DNA from 2 places in the Paenibacillus puldeungensis genome. Region 2 is predicted to be linked to the other one. Evidence: riboswitches for the same ligand, from Rfam matches in the RefSeq annotation. Region 2 holds a riboswitch; the other holds the start of a gene.
The links. Region 2 has a riboswitch for cobalamin ahead of ACFQ3W_RS22320 (ABC transporter substrate-binding protein). Riboswitches for the same ligand answer to the same signal wherever they lie in the genome.

Region 1 (8,217 bases), on a different contig from region 2:
GCTTACCCAGCACCCGCTGCAAATCGGCTACATAGGAACTCAGACTTGTACTCCCCGTACCGATCGGAATAATCGTCACTTCTGCAATAGCCATACCGTGGTCCCCCTTGTCCAAAGTTAATCACTCTCCATTTATTTTACCACTTTAGCAGGCGTATTTTACAAATCTGATGTATCACATCTTCTCTTATATTTGCAGTAACACCTATTCAGCTTACTTCAAACGAAATATTCCTTGACGGGAATATTCTCTAAAGTGTATATTTTAACCATCACAAAGTTAACAATAGGTTGAAAGGGGATGGCATTGTTCCTAAAGACCAACACTTAATGAGGTGAACAACAGCATGTCAGACAGTGTTCCGAGTATGGACACAGCAACGCTGAGCGCATTGGCTGAAACTAATCGTATGCATATCGTCGAACTCTTGCGCAGCGGCCCCTTAACCGTGGGAGAAATCGCCGATCGGGCAGGACTCCGCCAGCCCCAAGCCTCAAAGCATTTGAAGGTGCTTACCAACAACGGAATTTTGGAAATGAAGGCGGAAGCCAACCGCCGGATCTACATGCTCCGGCCAGAGCCCTTCCAAGCGCTGGATTCATGGGTGAAATCCTTCCGGGGCATAACGGAAGAGAGATTCGACAATCTGGACGCCTACTTGCGTGAGCTGCAAAACAAGGAGAAGACTTAAATCAATTAAATAGATGGAGGAATTATGATGTCAAACAACGCTATGGTTTCGAGGGTAGAGAACGATCGGGTACTGATGCTGGAACGCGTTTTCGATGCACCGCGTGACCTCGTGTTCAAAATGTTTAAAGAGCCTGAGCATCTCAAGCATTGGTGGGGACCGAAAGGCTGGGAGCTTCCGGTTTGCAGCGTCGATTTCCGGCCGGGCGGCGTTTGGCACTACTGTATGAAGTGCGTTGATCAGAACCAGGGTGATTTTTACGGCATGGAGTCTTGGGGCAAAAGTGTTTACAAGGAAATTGTTGAGCCGGAATTGATCAGCCAAATCGATTACTTTTCGGATGCCGAAGGCAACACGAACGAGTCTATGCCGTCGACCGAGATCACGATAGAATTCATCGATCTAGGTGGCAGGACAAAGTTGGTCAGCCGTGCTGAATATGTATCCGCAGAGGCGCTCAAGACCGTCATGGATATGGGCATGCTGCAGGGCATCACGGAAACTTGGAAACGTCTCGAAGAGCATCTGAACGAAGTCAAGTAAGAAAGTTTGATGACGGCCGTCAGGCTTTAGAGCCGGCGGCTGTTTATTTTGGCGTATGTAGACGATCTTATTTGACTGAAAAGACAGGGTTTTCTCTCCTAATGGTTCTGAGTATGCTTATTTATGCAAAACTATCCTCGTTACCGAAGCTAAACATCTGACGGCGTCCTTTGAGATGGCTTTGACTTCTACACTCATCTCCCATTTTACCGCACGCCCATAACCCCGCTCCGATTGTTGTATTTCATACAACAATTTAGACGCGAAACGGCTTGCGCACCGCAGATTGATGTATTTCGTGCAGCAATTTTGGGTTAATTGGGCCTACTGCTACAATATTGTTGTACTTTCTACAACAATCCGGCCTAAAAGCCTAGAATCCGATTAGATTGTTGTACAATCTACAACATTTGTCCCACCTCTTACGTTACCGTTGAGATTATCTATTTATTGAATGCTGCTCTATTTTTTTAAGACAGATGCCCAAAAAAAGTTCACAAATTCCTCCCTTTCCCCGCATGCCGCACCACCCTTGCGCTCGTCCGTTTCGGTCACCATTTCAAACCTTCATTCCGATAAATACCCCGTTTACAAACACAATATATTGAGTTAATCTTAGAACATCTTAACAAAATATAGTGTAAACGGGTGATCCGGCGGGAACTGCCGCCGGAGCTTAAAAGGGAAGTGCGGTGCAACTCCGCTGCGGTCCCGCCACTGTAATCGGAAGCGCTCAGGATTTCTAAATCCAGACGATTCGCTGACATGAAGCCACTGTATGTTGTGCCTAGACCTACGGGAAGGCGCCAGCGAAAATTCCGTAAGCCAGGAGACCTGCCCGTTTATAGACACCGGATAACCTTGCGAGGAAACAGGGATGGTGTCCGCTTGCTGCTTGTACCTATTCCGCGGTCTGTATGACCACGTGGAACCGTTATTTATTGAAGCGCATCCGGGCATTTTTAACCTTGCCTCATCGGGTTGGAAATGCTCTTTGTATGTCGTCGTATGTAGTCAAAGCTCAGTATGTTGAGAGGGGAACTTTGTTATGGCATTGCTTAATCAAACGTATACAGCTCGGGATCATATGCTGGATGAAGTTGTTCATTTGGGCGAAGAAATTATTGAAAGCCGCAATTTGGAGGTTTTGCGTGAGAACGCGAATCTGAACGGCGAAAGCTTCTCCGGAAAAATGAGCAAATTCGGCAGCGAATATGCCAAATGGTATGCCCATCATTTCATGATGCCACAGCACGTCGAGCAGGCGATCGAGGATAACATCGTGTATGTGCACGACCTTGACCATTATGCAATCGGGGCAACCAACTGTATATTTATCCCGTTCGAGAAGCTGCTTCGTCAAGGCTTCAACACCGGGAACGGCAGCGTGCGCCCACCATCCTCCATCATGACGGCAATGGCGCTCGTGGCGATTATTTTTCAATCCCAGCAAAATTCCCAATACGGCGGCGTTTCCGCAAATAAACTCGATTTCGACCTTGCTCCTTATGTAGCCAAATCGTTCAGCAAATATTTCCGTAAAGGTCTGGAATATTTCGATGAAGGCGATACGGAGGCTGATTACGGCGATATTACGATGAGCCGCACCGACCTACGGGACCGTTTCCCGAAAACTTTCAAATATGCGTATAAGGAAACTGAAAGCGAAACGCTGCAAGCGGCCGAAAGCCTTGTACATAATCTGAATACGATGTCGAGCCGGGCCGGCGGACAAATTCCGTTTACAAGCATCAACTACGGAACCTGTACGTCACCTGAAGGCCAAATGGTAATTAGCTCCCTGCTTACCGCGACGATGCGCGGGCTCGGTAGCGGAGAAACACCGATTTTCCCGATTCAGATTTTCAAGTGCAAACAAGGCATTAACCAAAACCCGGGTGAGCCCAATTACACTCTCTTTTTGAAAGCAGCCGAGTGCTCAGCCAAGCGCATGTACCCTAACTTCGCGAACCTGGATGCACCGCTAAACCTGGTGTACTACGACCCAACCAACCCGGATACCGAGTTTGCAACGATGGGTTGCCGGACTCGCGTATTGGCCGACCGCTTCGGGCGTAACCATTTGTCCGGTAAAGGCAATCTTTCATTTAATACATTAAACCTCGTCAAGCTAGGCTTGGAGCACGGCATTGCCCTTGGGCGGCGGAAAGAAGCGGACGAGCGCGGCTTCTACCGGGAGCTGACGCATTATATGGATATTGCGCTTGAGGGACTTCTGCATCGCTTTAAAATTCAAGCTTCCCAAAAAGCGAAGGCTTCGGACTTCATGATGCGTGAAGGTGTATGGGAAGGCGGCGAGCATTTGGCACCAGACGAGACTGTCGGCGATTTGCTCAAACACGGCAGCCTGTCCATTGGCTTCATCGGGCTGGCCGAGTGCATGAAGGCGATGTACGGCAAGCATCACGGTGAAGATGAGGCTGTATACGAAAAAGCTTACGAGCTTATCTCCTACATGCGCGATTACTGCGACCGCCAAAGCGACATCCATGATTTGAATATCACGCTGTTCGCTACGCCAGCGGAAGGCTTGTCCGGCAAGTTCACCAAACGTGACCGGGCAACTTACGGCCTTGTACCAGGTATTGTGGACCGCGAATATTATACAAACTCTTTCCACATTCCGGTGTATTACGATATCAGCGCTGCCCGTAAAATCGAGCTGGAGTCCAAATTTCACGGGCTCTGTAACGCAGGAGCGATTTCTTACATCGAGCTGAATGGCAACGCTCGGAGCAATCCGGCTGCGTTCCTGAAAATCGTACAATACGCCCTTCAGCAGAATGTGAGCTATTTCAGCATCAATCATCCGATCGATCGCTGCTCCGCCTGCGGCTTTGAAGGCATTATCGGGGCCACCTGCCCTTCCTGCGGAAAAAGCGAAAAGGATATATATATCCGCCGCCTGCGCCGCGTTACCGGCTATTTGACCGGTGATTACCAAACACGGTTTAACGCCGCGAAGCAGGCCGAAGTACGCGACCGGGTTAAGCACGGCGTATGAATATTTGCGGATATTACCCGGAATCCATCAATGAAGGCGAAGGCCTCAGGGCCGCCATTTTCATCAGCGGATGCCGCCATTACTGCAAAGGCTGTTTCAGTCCGGCCACATGGAACTTTGATTATGGGGAGCCGTTCACACTAGAGCAGGAACAGAAAATCATTCATGACATTAAAAACAATCCGCTGCTCAGCGGCATATCGATTCTCGGCGGAGACCCCTTTTTCTCCGCCGAGGAGGTCGCCGGGATGATCGACCGGATTGTCGCCGAGACGGGTCCGATCTCGATTTGGATTTACAGCGGCTATACTTACGAGGAATTGACCCAGAATCCGGAATCGACCGAATATGAGCTGCTGCGGCGCTGTGAGGTGCTGGTCGACGGCCGTTTCGTAGAGGATCTGCGCGACCCTTCCCTGCTCTACCGGGGCAGCAGCAATCAGCGGCTAATCGACATCCAGCGCAGTCTGGCAGGCGAAGAAATCGCCCTATGGCAGCCGCTCTACTCTTTCTAGGTTTTAGAGTTTCGAGTATAATAGATAATCTGTGATGTTTGTCACGGTCACTTGATTGCTCTTATGAGGCGCAGTGGTTTTGCGCTCTTTTTTTCACCGTATATCTGCAATTTGAGAATTAAAAGATTAATAGAAAAACTAAGGTTTTTCTTTATTTCTTACTTTATGTCGGGAAAGCGAGGATTCATTTTATGCCAACACTTGTGACGAAACCGAACAACCGCCAGCTTGCTTTTGATGCGGAGCGTTTAGGCGTATATGCCGATCGCATTTTGGAAGGATTACATACACTGGACAAGGAACGCCTGCTGCGCGGGGTTAACGCCAAGCTGCGCCGGGACGAGGTGACTGGCGAAGAAATCAGTAACGCATTTACAATGTCCGCTTTGGAGCTTGTAACCAAGGAGGAGCCGAACTGGAAGTTTGCTGCCGCCCGTTCCCTGCTGACCTCCCTGTACAAAAAAGCGGCGGTCAACCGCCGTTATAAAGCCTATCCTGAGCAGCCTTACGGTTCGTTTTACCACCTCGTAGCCGAGCTGTGCAAAATCGGTGTCTATCGCGAAGAACTGATGGAGGCCTACACGAAGGAACAAATCGAAGAGCTTGGGGAGACGATCGATCCTTCCAGCGATTTGCTGTTTGACTATATCGGTCTCCTGACCCTCGCGGAGCGTTATTTGGCTACCGACTTTGACGGTCGGACGATGGAGCTGCCGCAGGAGCGCTACATGATCATCGCGATGTACCTGATGCATAAGGAGCCGGCTGAAAAACGCCTGGAGCTGGTCAAAGAAGCCTATTGGGCGATGAGCAATCTGTACATGACCGCCGCAACGCCGACGATGTCCAACGCCGGTAAAAAGGTGGCCGGCCAGCTCTCCAGCTGCTTCATCGATACGGTGGACGACTCGCTCGAAGGCATCTTCGACTCGAACACCGACATCGCTCGGCTCAGCAAAATGGGTGGCGGCATCGGCGTGTACCTCGGCAAAGTCCGGGCTCGCGGCTCAGACATTCGCGGCCACAAAAACACCAGCTCCGGCGTCATCCCCTGGATTCGCCAGCTGAACAACACCGCCGTCAGTGTCGACCAGCTTGGCACGCGCAAAGGCGCGATTGCCGTGTACCTGGACGTTTTTCATAAAGATATTCTCGCCTTCCTCGACCTGAAGCTGAACAACGGCGACGAACGGATGCGTGCCCACGACGTGTTCCACGGCGTTAGTCTCCCCGACCTGTTCATGGAGGCCGTTGAGGCCCGCGGCGAATGGAACCTGTTCTGCCCGCACGAAGTGAAGAAAACGATGGGCTGGAAGGATGAGAACGGCCGGGCGCTGGGGCTGGAGGATTTTTACGATGAAGAGTTTGGCCGCGGGACCTTCCGCGAGAAATACATGGAGGCGGTCAACCACCCGACCTTGTCGCGCATTACGATGCCGGCGATCGACATCATGAAGCGGATTATGAAATCGCAGCTGGAAACCGGCACGCCTTACATGTTCTACCGGGACACCGTCAACCGTGCCAACCCGAACCGGGCGCACGGCATGGTGTACTCCTCCAACCTGTGCACGGAAATTATGCAAAACCAATCGCCAACGGTCATTGAACAAGAGGAACTGGTTACAAAAGATGGGCAAACCCGCATCGTCATTTCCAAAATTCCTGGCGATTTCGTCGTCTGCAACCTGAACTCGATCCATCTGGCCCGGGCCGTACCGGCCGGCGTGCTGGAGCGCCTCGTTCCGATTCAAACGCGGATGCTGGACAACGTCATCGACATTAACAATATCGAAGTGCTGCAGGCTCAATATACGAACAGCCAATACCGCGCGATCGGGCTCGGCACCTTCGGACTGCACCATCTTTTAGCTCTGGAAGGCATTCGCTGGGAATCCGACGCAGCGGTAGCCTATAACGACGCGCTCTATGAAAAAATCAACTACCTGCTGGTCAGATCGAGCATGGAGCTCGCCAAGGAAAAAGGGCGCTACCCGAAATTCGCTGGCTCCGATTGGGAAAGCGGCGAATACTTCACCTCACGCGGCTATACGGACGGCACGCGCGAAGGAAAATACGTGACGACCGAGCAGTGGCGTGAGCTGCAAGCTTTGGTTCGCGAGAACGGCGTCCGCAACGCCTGGATGTTCGCGATCGCGCCGAACGGATCGACCTCGATCATCGCCGGCTCCACCGCCAGCATCGATCCGCTGTACGAGTTGCTGTCGTACGAGGAAAAAACAACCTACAAGATCGCCAATCCGGCGCCAGACCTGTCGGAAAAGACGATCTGGTATTACAAGACGGCGTTCCTCATCGACCAGCACTGGTCGATCAAAGCGGCTGGCGCCCGCCAGCGCCACGTGGACCAGGCGCAAAGCTTCAACCTGTACGTGCGGCCGGATATCCGGGCGACGGAGTTTCTGGAGCTGCACCTGCACGCCTGGAAGGCTGGCCTCAAATCGACGTATTATGTGCGCAGCCGGGCGTTGACGATTGAGGAGTGCGAGTCGTGTGCATCGTAGGGGACTCAACCCTCCCCACCCCTCCCTTACCGTAAGGGAGGGCGCCCGAGGGCCCGCTGCCCTCTGGTCTCCCGCAAACTGGGGGAACGTGGGAGCGACAGAGGCGCTCCTGCCGCTGTCCCCTGCGGGGATGCGCTAGGCTTCGGCGCGTGGCACGCTTTTCCCCCTTCGGGTACGTCTTACTTTTAGAGCACCCGGGTGACCTGGAAACCGTGCTGCTCATGACTGAAACGTTAGGCGCACCCGGGCTGCTATGTGCTCAAGAGCCGCTTGTCGCCCTTCGGGCACGCTCTACATGTAGCGCTCCTGCGGGGGCGGTGACTGCTTCTGCGGCGAGGGTTACTGCTGCTGCCTGCGGGGCGGCGCTGTCCCCTGCGGGGATACGCTTACTGTCGTGCAGGGACGTTGACTGCCACTACGGCGGGGGTTACTGCTGCTGTGTGCGCAGTGGCGCTGTCCCCTGCGGGGATGCGCTCACGGTAGTGCGAACAGGTTGAACTACATAATGTGCGGAAAAGGCTAGAGGGAGAAATGGCTCTGGAGAAGCGGAGCGTTCGCCTTTGTTCGCGGATTTCTACTACTTCTGAATTTATACAATCAGAGAAATCCGGGAACAACAGCGATCGGAAGAACATTTCACCCGCCAGCCTCCACTCGCACTATCTACTAGAGTTCAACCTCAATTACCGCGACAAGCCGATTTTCACAAACTCAAGGAGATGAAATCCATGCAACTACAAACGATCTTCAACACCGAAGCGCCGAACAAATCGACGCGGATTATCGGCGGCGAATGCTCCGGGATATTGAACTGGAACGACATCCGCATGCCTCATATGTATAAACTATACAAGGTTCTGCTGCTGAATCACTGGATTGCGGACGAGATCCCGATGAGCAAAGACGCGCAGCAGTTT
Region 2 (8,217 bases):
AGGTCCGGTAATAAGCCGAATCATATGCGGAACAACAAGACCGACAAATCCAATCACCCCGGACACCGATACGGCGGCCGCCGTCATTAGCGTCGCAACGATCAGGACACTGAGCTTGGTTCTTTCTACGGCAAGGCCTGTATGGGCTGCTTGTCGTTCACCTAAGGCCAGCAAGTTCAGCGTTCTGGCCCGGCTCCAAAGAAATACCACTCCGATCAGCAAATACGGCAAAAGGATGGCCGTATACGACCATCCACGCAAACTTAAGCTGCCCATCGTCCAATATAAAATTTCATTCACCGTTTTCTTGGACATCGCCGTTAAGAAGGAAACGACCGCGCCAAGAAACGACTGCATAACTACACCTGATAAAATCAAACTTTCAATCGGAATCTTGCCGTTTTCCCGAGCCAGCCAGATGACGATCCAAAGCGTCGCTGCCCCGGTCACGAAAGCTACAGTCGGAAGGGTAAAGATCCCTAGCCAAGAAAACTGCCAGCCAAAAAAGATAAGCACCGCCGCACCAATGGCTGAACCGGAGGATACGCCAAGGGTAAACGGATCGGCAAGCGGGTTACGCAGTACTCCCTGAAATCCGGCTCCGGCAACCGCCAGCGAAGCGCCTACCAAAAGGCCGAGCAACACCCGTGGAAGGCGTACCTGCATGACGATCTGCTCGGAGGATACGCTCCAATCGGCGTGAATCAAGTGGCTAAGTCCAGGTATACGATGAAGTAAAATGAGAGCGATGTCTTGAGCCGGCAGCGAAACAGAACCAAAGCCAATGCATAGCAGCAGCGTAACGGCTAGCAAGATGATTCCAATCGCTCCGTACCCGGCAAGCTTACCTCTTATCATGGCTTGATCAAGTCCGGGTATATCGCCTTAGCTACTTCGATTAACCCCTTCGTTAAGCGAGGTCCTGGTCGGCTAAGCAGGTTATCGTCAAGGGCAATGACTTGATTTTCCTTAATTGCGGTAATTTGATTCCAACCGCTGCGCCCCTTGATAATATCCGCAAGCGTCTTATTCTTGTCGTCAACAACGCTCTTTGCATATAGAACGACATCCGGGTTCGCTTTAATGATATTCTCCTCATTAATTTCGCTCCACCCTTTAACGTCGGAGGCCACATTAACGCCACCCGCAAGGGCAATCAATTCGTCCATAAACTCCCCTTTGCCGACCGTCCAGCCTGGAGAAAACTCAATGTATACTTTTTTCTTCTGATCCGCGCCAAGCGATTTAACGGCATCCGTCACCTGATTGAGCTCTTGCTCCATCGATTGAACCGTGGCTTCAGCCTCAGCCTGACGGTTAGTAATCACTCCCATCGTTTTGATGTCCTCCATGACATCCTTCACGGTTTTCGGATGGGATTGGAACACTTTTAGTCCCAAATCAGTCAAGCTTTTAACGGTAGCTTCATCTATTAGATTGCCCACAACGACGAGATCCGGCTGAGCGGCAACGACCGCTTCAACGTTTACTTTGAAGCCACCCATTTTGGGTTTGCTCTTCGCCGCTTCCGGATAGTCATCCACATCGGAAACCCCTACGATTTGCTGGTCGAGTCCAAGCGCGAACAAAGTCTCCGTTTCAGATGGAGCGAGCGTGACGATTTTTTGAGGCGCGCTCTCGAACGTAAATTCTACCCCGCTGGAATCCTTGAGGGTGAGCGGATATACCGTTTGCTTTCCTTGCTGATCGTCGTCAGTCTTCGCAGCTCCGCCATTCTGCTCTTGCTGGGTTGATTCCTTAGCCCCATTAACTTCTTGCGCTTTTCCTGCATTATCGGATCCACAGCCAGCTACGGTTAAAAGCACCAAAACCAGCAGTCCGATCGCCCATATTTGTTTCCATGTTCTCATCATCTAAAGCCTCTCTCCTCTGCTATAGCGGTTTTCTATTTCAAGAACGCCTGAGTCAAAGCGATACTGCGATGCAGCAATCAGTACCTAGCAATCAATCCAAAATAAGAAACAAGAAAGCCCCTAATCCTTAAGGATTAGGGGCACGTCTACAAAGCCGATAGCGGCACTAGAAAATTCAAATTAAATGTCCAGTTGCGGCTATGGTATCTAAGCAGAGCGTTATCCTTTCCTCGAAGGACCGTCTTGGATTCCCGTGGGCAGGTCTCCTGACTCCAGGTTATTGATGTTCGCTCGCCTTCCCATCCCCGGCATTTGTGGGCAACAGTGGCATCATGAGCTCATCCCTGGTTACAGTGGCGGGACCGTGCCGGACTTTCACCGGCTTCCCTTTTAACCCAAAGCAGACGACACAGCCGCTGCTTCAGGACCTACGGGCACTATGATTCGCTTGAATATGGCATTACTCTCACTAGGATTATAGGGGAAAAGAGGAAATCTTACAATGCCAAACCTTTCCTGTTGAAACTAAACTTACAACATTACAGATGCCGGGATTTACAATCTCTGCGGACAATTAGCGCAGCCTTTTGACTTCATCATAAGACATTTCCGTGAGATTTGCCCAGTATCGCTTAGGCATATGAGACATCTGCCGCCGAGGACTAATTCTCTCCTTGATCGCAACCGTGTCGTAAAATTGCTTCCACAACCGTCGGTATGCCTTCTCTTCTTCACCAGGCTCCGGCAACACAAATTCATCCACTTCCAAAATGTCCGTCAGTCCGGTCTTACGAGGTCCACCAGGCGGCTGATGAACTAGCGCTTTTCTGTGTGTTTTGTCGTAAATCAGGAAAGACTCGTTGCGGAAACGTTCGCAGAAATGGTCGGATAAAATCGGCAATACCTCGTTTTTCGGTTCAATAACGGAAACTAAAACATCGTCATACACCGAAAACCGTACAAACCCCGTAAACATGTGACTTTCATGATTCAGCTGCTGCACTGCTCGCTGGAGCAGGTGAACCGTATCGTCTGCCAGCATATCCATCACAGCCTTACCATGCGTAAAACCCAGCCGTAAAAAGCGGAGTATTAGCACTTCCTTCTGCTCCGCACATGTCAAAAATCCTTCCCTTACGAACCTCTGAGCCTCAGATGACACCTTGATTCCAATGGCTCGGTACACCCTCTCGGCTTTCTCCAGATTCGTATCAACCCACTTCGTGGGAAAAAGCAAATACTGTTGTTCATCTCCGGACTGAATATCAATGGGAATCTCCTTCGACGCATAGCTTTCGAACACGCAGGTCATCAGGCCATCGAAGCTGCCGTCATAGGCATAGGCTAAATCGCTCCGCCAAGCCATTTGATCACTTCCTCTCGCGGTGTCCCGACTGGCTCCACCACATCAAACAGACTAAGCTGTTCTACGCGCGGCTCCGTGGAATACATCTTCATTTCCCGATCGGACAGAAGCGACCGCAGAATCATGTTCTGGTTCACTTTCAAGCCTTCCAGCGATCTTCCCCCACATGTGATAAAATACTGGGCTCGTTTCAGGACGACTCCAAGTTTCTTCAAAGCGGAAAAATCCAATACTCCCGTCTTTCTGGCTTGTACAATCCGCTTCGCACTGCGAACACCAACACCTGGGATGCGGAGCAATTGCTCATAAGGAGCCTTATTAATCTCCATCGGAAAACGCTCCATATGATTAAGCGCCCAATTACATTTGGGGTCGATCATCGGATTAAAATTAGGGGTTCGCTCGTCAAGCAGCTCGCTCGCGGAAAAGCCGTAAAAGCGCAACAGCCAATCGGCCTGATAGAGCCGGTGCTCGCGAAGCAGAGGAGGCTTGCTTTCCAGAGCAGGCAGCAGTGAATGCTCCACAACCGGCGTATAAGCAGAGTAAAACACACGCTTTAAGCTATATTTCTTGTACAATGCCTCGGTCAACGTCAAAATCTTGTAGTCGCTGTCCGGCGTAGCGCCGACGATCATCTGAGTGCTCTGCCCTGCAGGGACAAATTTCGGAGCATGCTGGTATTTCACGATATCGGTGCAATTCTCCCTAATTCCTTCCCGAATCACCTGCATCGGTCGCAAAATGGACTCCTTGCTCTTGTCGGGAGCAAGCAGCTTTAAGCTTTCCTGGGAAGGAAGCTCAATATTGACACTCATCCGGTCAGCCAGCAGGCCCAAACGTGAAATCAAAGCCGGATCGGCACCGGGAATGGCTTTGACATGTATGTATCCGTTAAACTGATAGCGCCCTCTAAGAAGGGTCAGCGTATTGATCAGCAATTCAGCGGTATAATCGGGGTTTCGGGCGATGCCGGAACTTAGAAACAGCCCCTCTATGAAATTGCGGCGATAAAAATTCATCGTCAAATCGGCCAGTTCCTCCGGCGTGAACATGGCCCTCTTTGTATCATTCGATTTTCGGTTTACACAATATTTGCAATCAAAAATGCAGCTGTTGGTGAACAGCACTTTCAGCAGCGATATGCATCGTCCGTCCGCAGCAAAGCTGTGACATATGCCGAATGACGCAGCACTTCCCATTCCGCTGCCGGTATTCTTCCGGTCAACGCCGCTCGAGGAGCAGGACACGTCATATTTTGCAGAATCGGTCAAAATGGTCAGTTTCTCGTAGACATTCATAGCGCACACGCCTCCTATGACTTGATTATAAAGGGAACAAATGTTCCCGTCAAGTCAACCAAACGTTGCGCACAAAAGAACCTTTTGTTAATGTACATTGGTCGGCAATTGCAAGACCTGCAGCAGCTATGTCCTTCTCAAGGCGTTCGGAGGATACGATGACCGACCTGTTGCTGAATCGCTGCAGACTGTTGAGCATACGGACCCGCTCTTCCGGAGAAAGCACCGAGCACAGATTGTAGGGCATATCGATGATAGCCGCATCGTATCTCTCCTCTATCTCGTTCATATCTCCGATGACTACTAAATCCGGGTCGCAATATCCAAAATGGCGCAAATTGACCCTAGCTCCTTTTATAGCCAGTGGATTAATATCCCGACCAACGATGTCAATGCCCATGGATAGCGCCTCAATCAGCACATTGCCCATCCCGCAGCAAGGGTCGATCGCCTTGATTCCCGCCGTCTCAGGAACGGCGATATTAACAAGTGCACGCGCAACATATGTACTTAAACCGGTTGAATAGTTTTGAGGCTTGTCTTTATGCTTCAGCCAGACTGCCTCACCGGAATGGCATACACCAAAGACCCAAGTATCTCCGTTTGAAAATAATCCGAACATCACATGTGGCTTATGCACATCGACCTTTCCAGTTATATGTCCCCCGATCAGGCGTTCCAGCTCTCGCTGCTCTTCATAGCTGCGTTTCGTACCGCTTTTCATATAAACGACTTTGAAGGTTTTTTCCTCAAGCCGAACAGCTTTCACATTCAAGACCAGTTCTTCTATAGAATTCACCCTAAACAGGACATCCAATCGCATGGAGATGAAGGGACTACGGTTAGGCTCTACTTTGCGGGAAGACTCAATAAAAGCGGATGATTCAGGGTTATGTCCAAACAAGGCGCGCAGCTCCATGTGGCATAGTTCCACATCATTTTCGTGGCAGGCGTAAAAGTAAATACTATTATCTGTTAGAGCTTCAGGTCCGCCTCGGCCAGCATCAATTTTCATTCGCCAATTCCTTTCCTGTTCCCATTCAAATTTGATAATTGTTCCAGTATAATGTTATTGTTTCCAGCATTAGCCAAACGCTTTGAATTCCCGTCGTTTATGAAATTTCAAAGGTGGATAAAGCATGATGAGAATAGTCAAACCATGGATCATCACCCTTCTAGTTGGGTGGGGCATTTTTCAAATTCTCTTTTTCCTGGTGAAGGACATAATATTTGCATATATAACTATTCCTGAGCCGTACGACTTATTTTTTCAAATCGTAGGAATCGCACTGACTATATTGCTGACCTTCCTGTTTACGGCTGTCCTGGTCAATGACCGAACTGACTAAATCCACTATATTTTAACGATAACGAGTCTAGGCGCCTGAGGCGTGACTAAAGCAGTTTACGGTTTACCGAATCAGTTGCCTTCAGTGCTATCCTAATCACGCCACCAGGGGAAACCTTAGTGTCCCAAAAACCGAAACCAGGCTGCAGCAAAGCGGAAAGCATGGAAATAACTCCACCGTGTGTAATCACGAGGAGCCGTACATTATCGCTCTTTTCGACAAAACGCTTGGAAAGTGCCAGCAGTTCCTCCCCCATTTCAGCCACCCTCCCCTGAAAGCTGTGCCATGATTCGCCCCCGGGTGGAGTAACCGCCTTTGGATCATCGATCCACGCCCGATAAACAGCAAAATCCTTAAGCATATCGTACGTTTTGCCTTCCCACGCTCCGAAATTCATTTCACGCAGGCGGGGATCGGTAGTGGAGCCTGAAACCAGATCAGGGCGCGCAAAGCTCAGCGTCTGGCGGCAACGGAGCAAATCGCTGGAATAGACCGCCGAGAAGGGTACGCCAGCAAGCTCCTCCCGCAGGCCAAGCAATCCGCAAGCATCCCCCGGTAAAAGCGCCAGATCGCTATGTCCCTGATATTTTCGCTGGGTGTTCCACTCCGTCAATCCATGCCGGACAAGCCACCACTCAATCATTTTTATCACACCTTTGCTAATATGAAAAAAGAATACTGAAAACTTATAAATTCTTTAAACTTCACCCTTCAGAAAAACCTAGCCTGCAGCTAGGTCCTTGTCTAGCCCGATATGTTTGAGCATAGGGGAGCCGACACTCATTTCCACGAACCCCTGGTGCCCCCTCTTACCTCTCTCACCATCCACCGTTAAATGTATTTAGTACATCTATTTCTAGGTGAAACAGGTATTTTTGGATTTTAGTTGTAAAATGTACATCTAAAACGGGTCAATTGGGTTTGGCAGGGGTATTTCGTTCCTTTTAGATGCACTTTTTACATTTAAATGCTCAATATTGCCAATAGGGCTATGTTTAAATGTACTAAATGCATTTAATTAGTTTACGGTAACTGGTGTAAAACGCTAGTTCCAGAAAAAGCCACCGGCAAGCCACGTCCATAAAACGGTAGCAAGCAGTACAAACACATTTGCTACCCAGAACATTAGCTTCGCTGTACAGGGAATATCCTCCGCTTCCAGCTCACGGGACTTGTCGCCCATATAAGCTCGGAATGAGGTCACGCCATGGTATGAGTTTTCGCCGCCCAGTCTTATGCCCAAGGCACCCGCCACAGCCGACTCCGGGTAACCGCTGTTTGGGCTTGGGTGCGAAGAAGCATCCCGGCGTACGGTTTTCCAAGCCCGCCCGGCATCAAAGCGGAGCGCCCAAGCCGCGGCGACCAGCAGCAGGGCCGTCAATCTGGCCGGGATGTAGTTGGCGATATCGTCTAACCGGGCGGAGGCCCAGCCGAGATCGATATATTTGTCGTTCTTATAGCCGACCATCGAGTCGAGGGTGTTTATCGCCCGGTACGCGACCGCCAGCGGGGCTCCGCCCAGGAGCGCGAAGAACAGCGGCGACACCACCGCGTCGACGATGTTCTCCGCCACCGTCTCCACGGCGCCGCGCGTAATCTCCGGCGCGGCCAGGTGCGCTGTGTCGCGGCCGACGATCATGCCGAGCGATCGGCGCGCGCCGGGAAGGTCGCCGGCCTTCAGGCGGCCGTAGACGTCCATGCCGGCGTCTCGCAAGCCTTTGGCTGCGATCGTCGTCCAAATGAGCGCGGCCTCGGCGAAGGCCGCGAGCCACGGGCTGACCTGGGCCAGGAGCCGCAGGACGGCCCAGGTCAAAACGAAGCTGCCGCCTGCGATGAGCAGCGGCAGCAGCACCCCCGCCGCGCGGTAGCGGCGGGGCGGGACGAGGCGGCGGATGGCCGCCTCGAGCGCGCGTATGGCTTTCCCCATCCCGATCACCGGATGGGGAAGCCACCGCGGATCGCCAAGGAGGCGATCCAGCGCATACGCCGCCGGGATGACCCACCACGCCGCCGTCATAACCGCCGCTCCGCTTCCGCGGCGCGCAGCGACTCGGTCACGGCGGCATAAACCAGGCGGCCGACCGTGCCGCCGAGGTCCGTTGCGGTTCCGGCGTAGGCGTGCGCAAGCGGCCAATCGGCCCGCTGGCTCACGCCAAGGACGACCGCATCGGTCGTCGTGCCGGTGGCCACAAGCCCATTCTCGGCGTCACGTACGCCAAGATCCTGCAGCGCCGCCGCTTTCGCTTCGGTCGCCGTCATCACGGCGCCGAGCATCGCCGCCGGCGTCAGCCGCCCATCGATGGCGAGCAGCAGGTTGATCGTTCCCGGCG

Region 1: another riboswitch for cobalamin. It lies ahead of ACFQ3W_RS13620 (anaerobic ribonucleoside triphosphate reductase); the one in region 2 lies ahead of ACFQ3W_RS22320 (ABC transporter substrate-binding protein).

The regions. Positions count from the first base shown of each region.
Region 1 is NZ_JBHTLM010000009.1:16,074-24,290, reverse strand. Features, by position in the region: gene ACFQ3W_RS13635 (MTH1187 family thiamine-binding protein) at 1-94, opposite strand, end outside; gene ACFQ3W_RS13630 (ArsR/SmtB family transcription factor) at 348-692, shown strand; gene ACFQ3W_RS13625 (SRPBCC domain-containing protein) at 720-1,235, shown strand; cobalamin riboswitch at 1,865-2,091, shown strand; gene ACFQ3W_RS13620 (anaerobic ribonucleoside triphosphate reductase) at 2,284-4,260, shown strand; gene nrdG (anaerobic ribonucleoside-triphosphate reductase activating protein) at 4,257-4,775, shown strand; gene ACFQ3W_RS13610 (ribonucleoside-diphosphate reductase subunit alpha) at 4,967-7,300, shown strand; gene ACFQ3W_RS13605 (hypothetical protein) at 7,522-7,797, shown strand; gene ACFQ3W_RS13600 (ribonucleotide-diphosphate reductase subunit beta) at 8,029-8,217, shown strand, end outside.
Region 2 is NZ_JBHTLM010000023.1:50,902-59,118, forward strand. Features, by position in the region: gene ACFQ3W_RS22315 (FecCD family ABC transporter permease) at 1-858, opposite strand, end outside; gene ACFQ3W_RS22320 (ABC transporter substrate-binding protein) at 855-1,871, opposite strand; cobalamin riboswitch at 2,114-2,321, opposite strand; gene ACFQ3W_RS22325 (TIGR03915 family putative DNA repair protein) at 2,449-3,240, opposite strand; gene ACFQ3W_RS22330 (putative DNA modification/repair radical SAM protein) at 3,219-4,538, opposite strand; gene ACFQ3W_RS22335 (RNA methyltransferase) at 4,588-5,553, opposite strand; gene ACFQ3W_RS22340 (hypothetical protein) at 5,678-5,887, shown strand; gene ACFQ3W_RS22345 (histidine phosphatase family protein) at 5,934-6,530, opposite strand; gene cbiB (adenosylcobinamide-phosphate synthase CbiB) at 6,933-7,904, opposite strand; gene ACFQ3W_RS22355 (adenosylcobinamide amidohydrolase) at 7,901-8,217, opposite strand, start outside.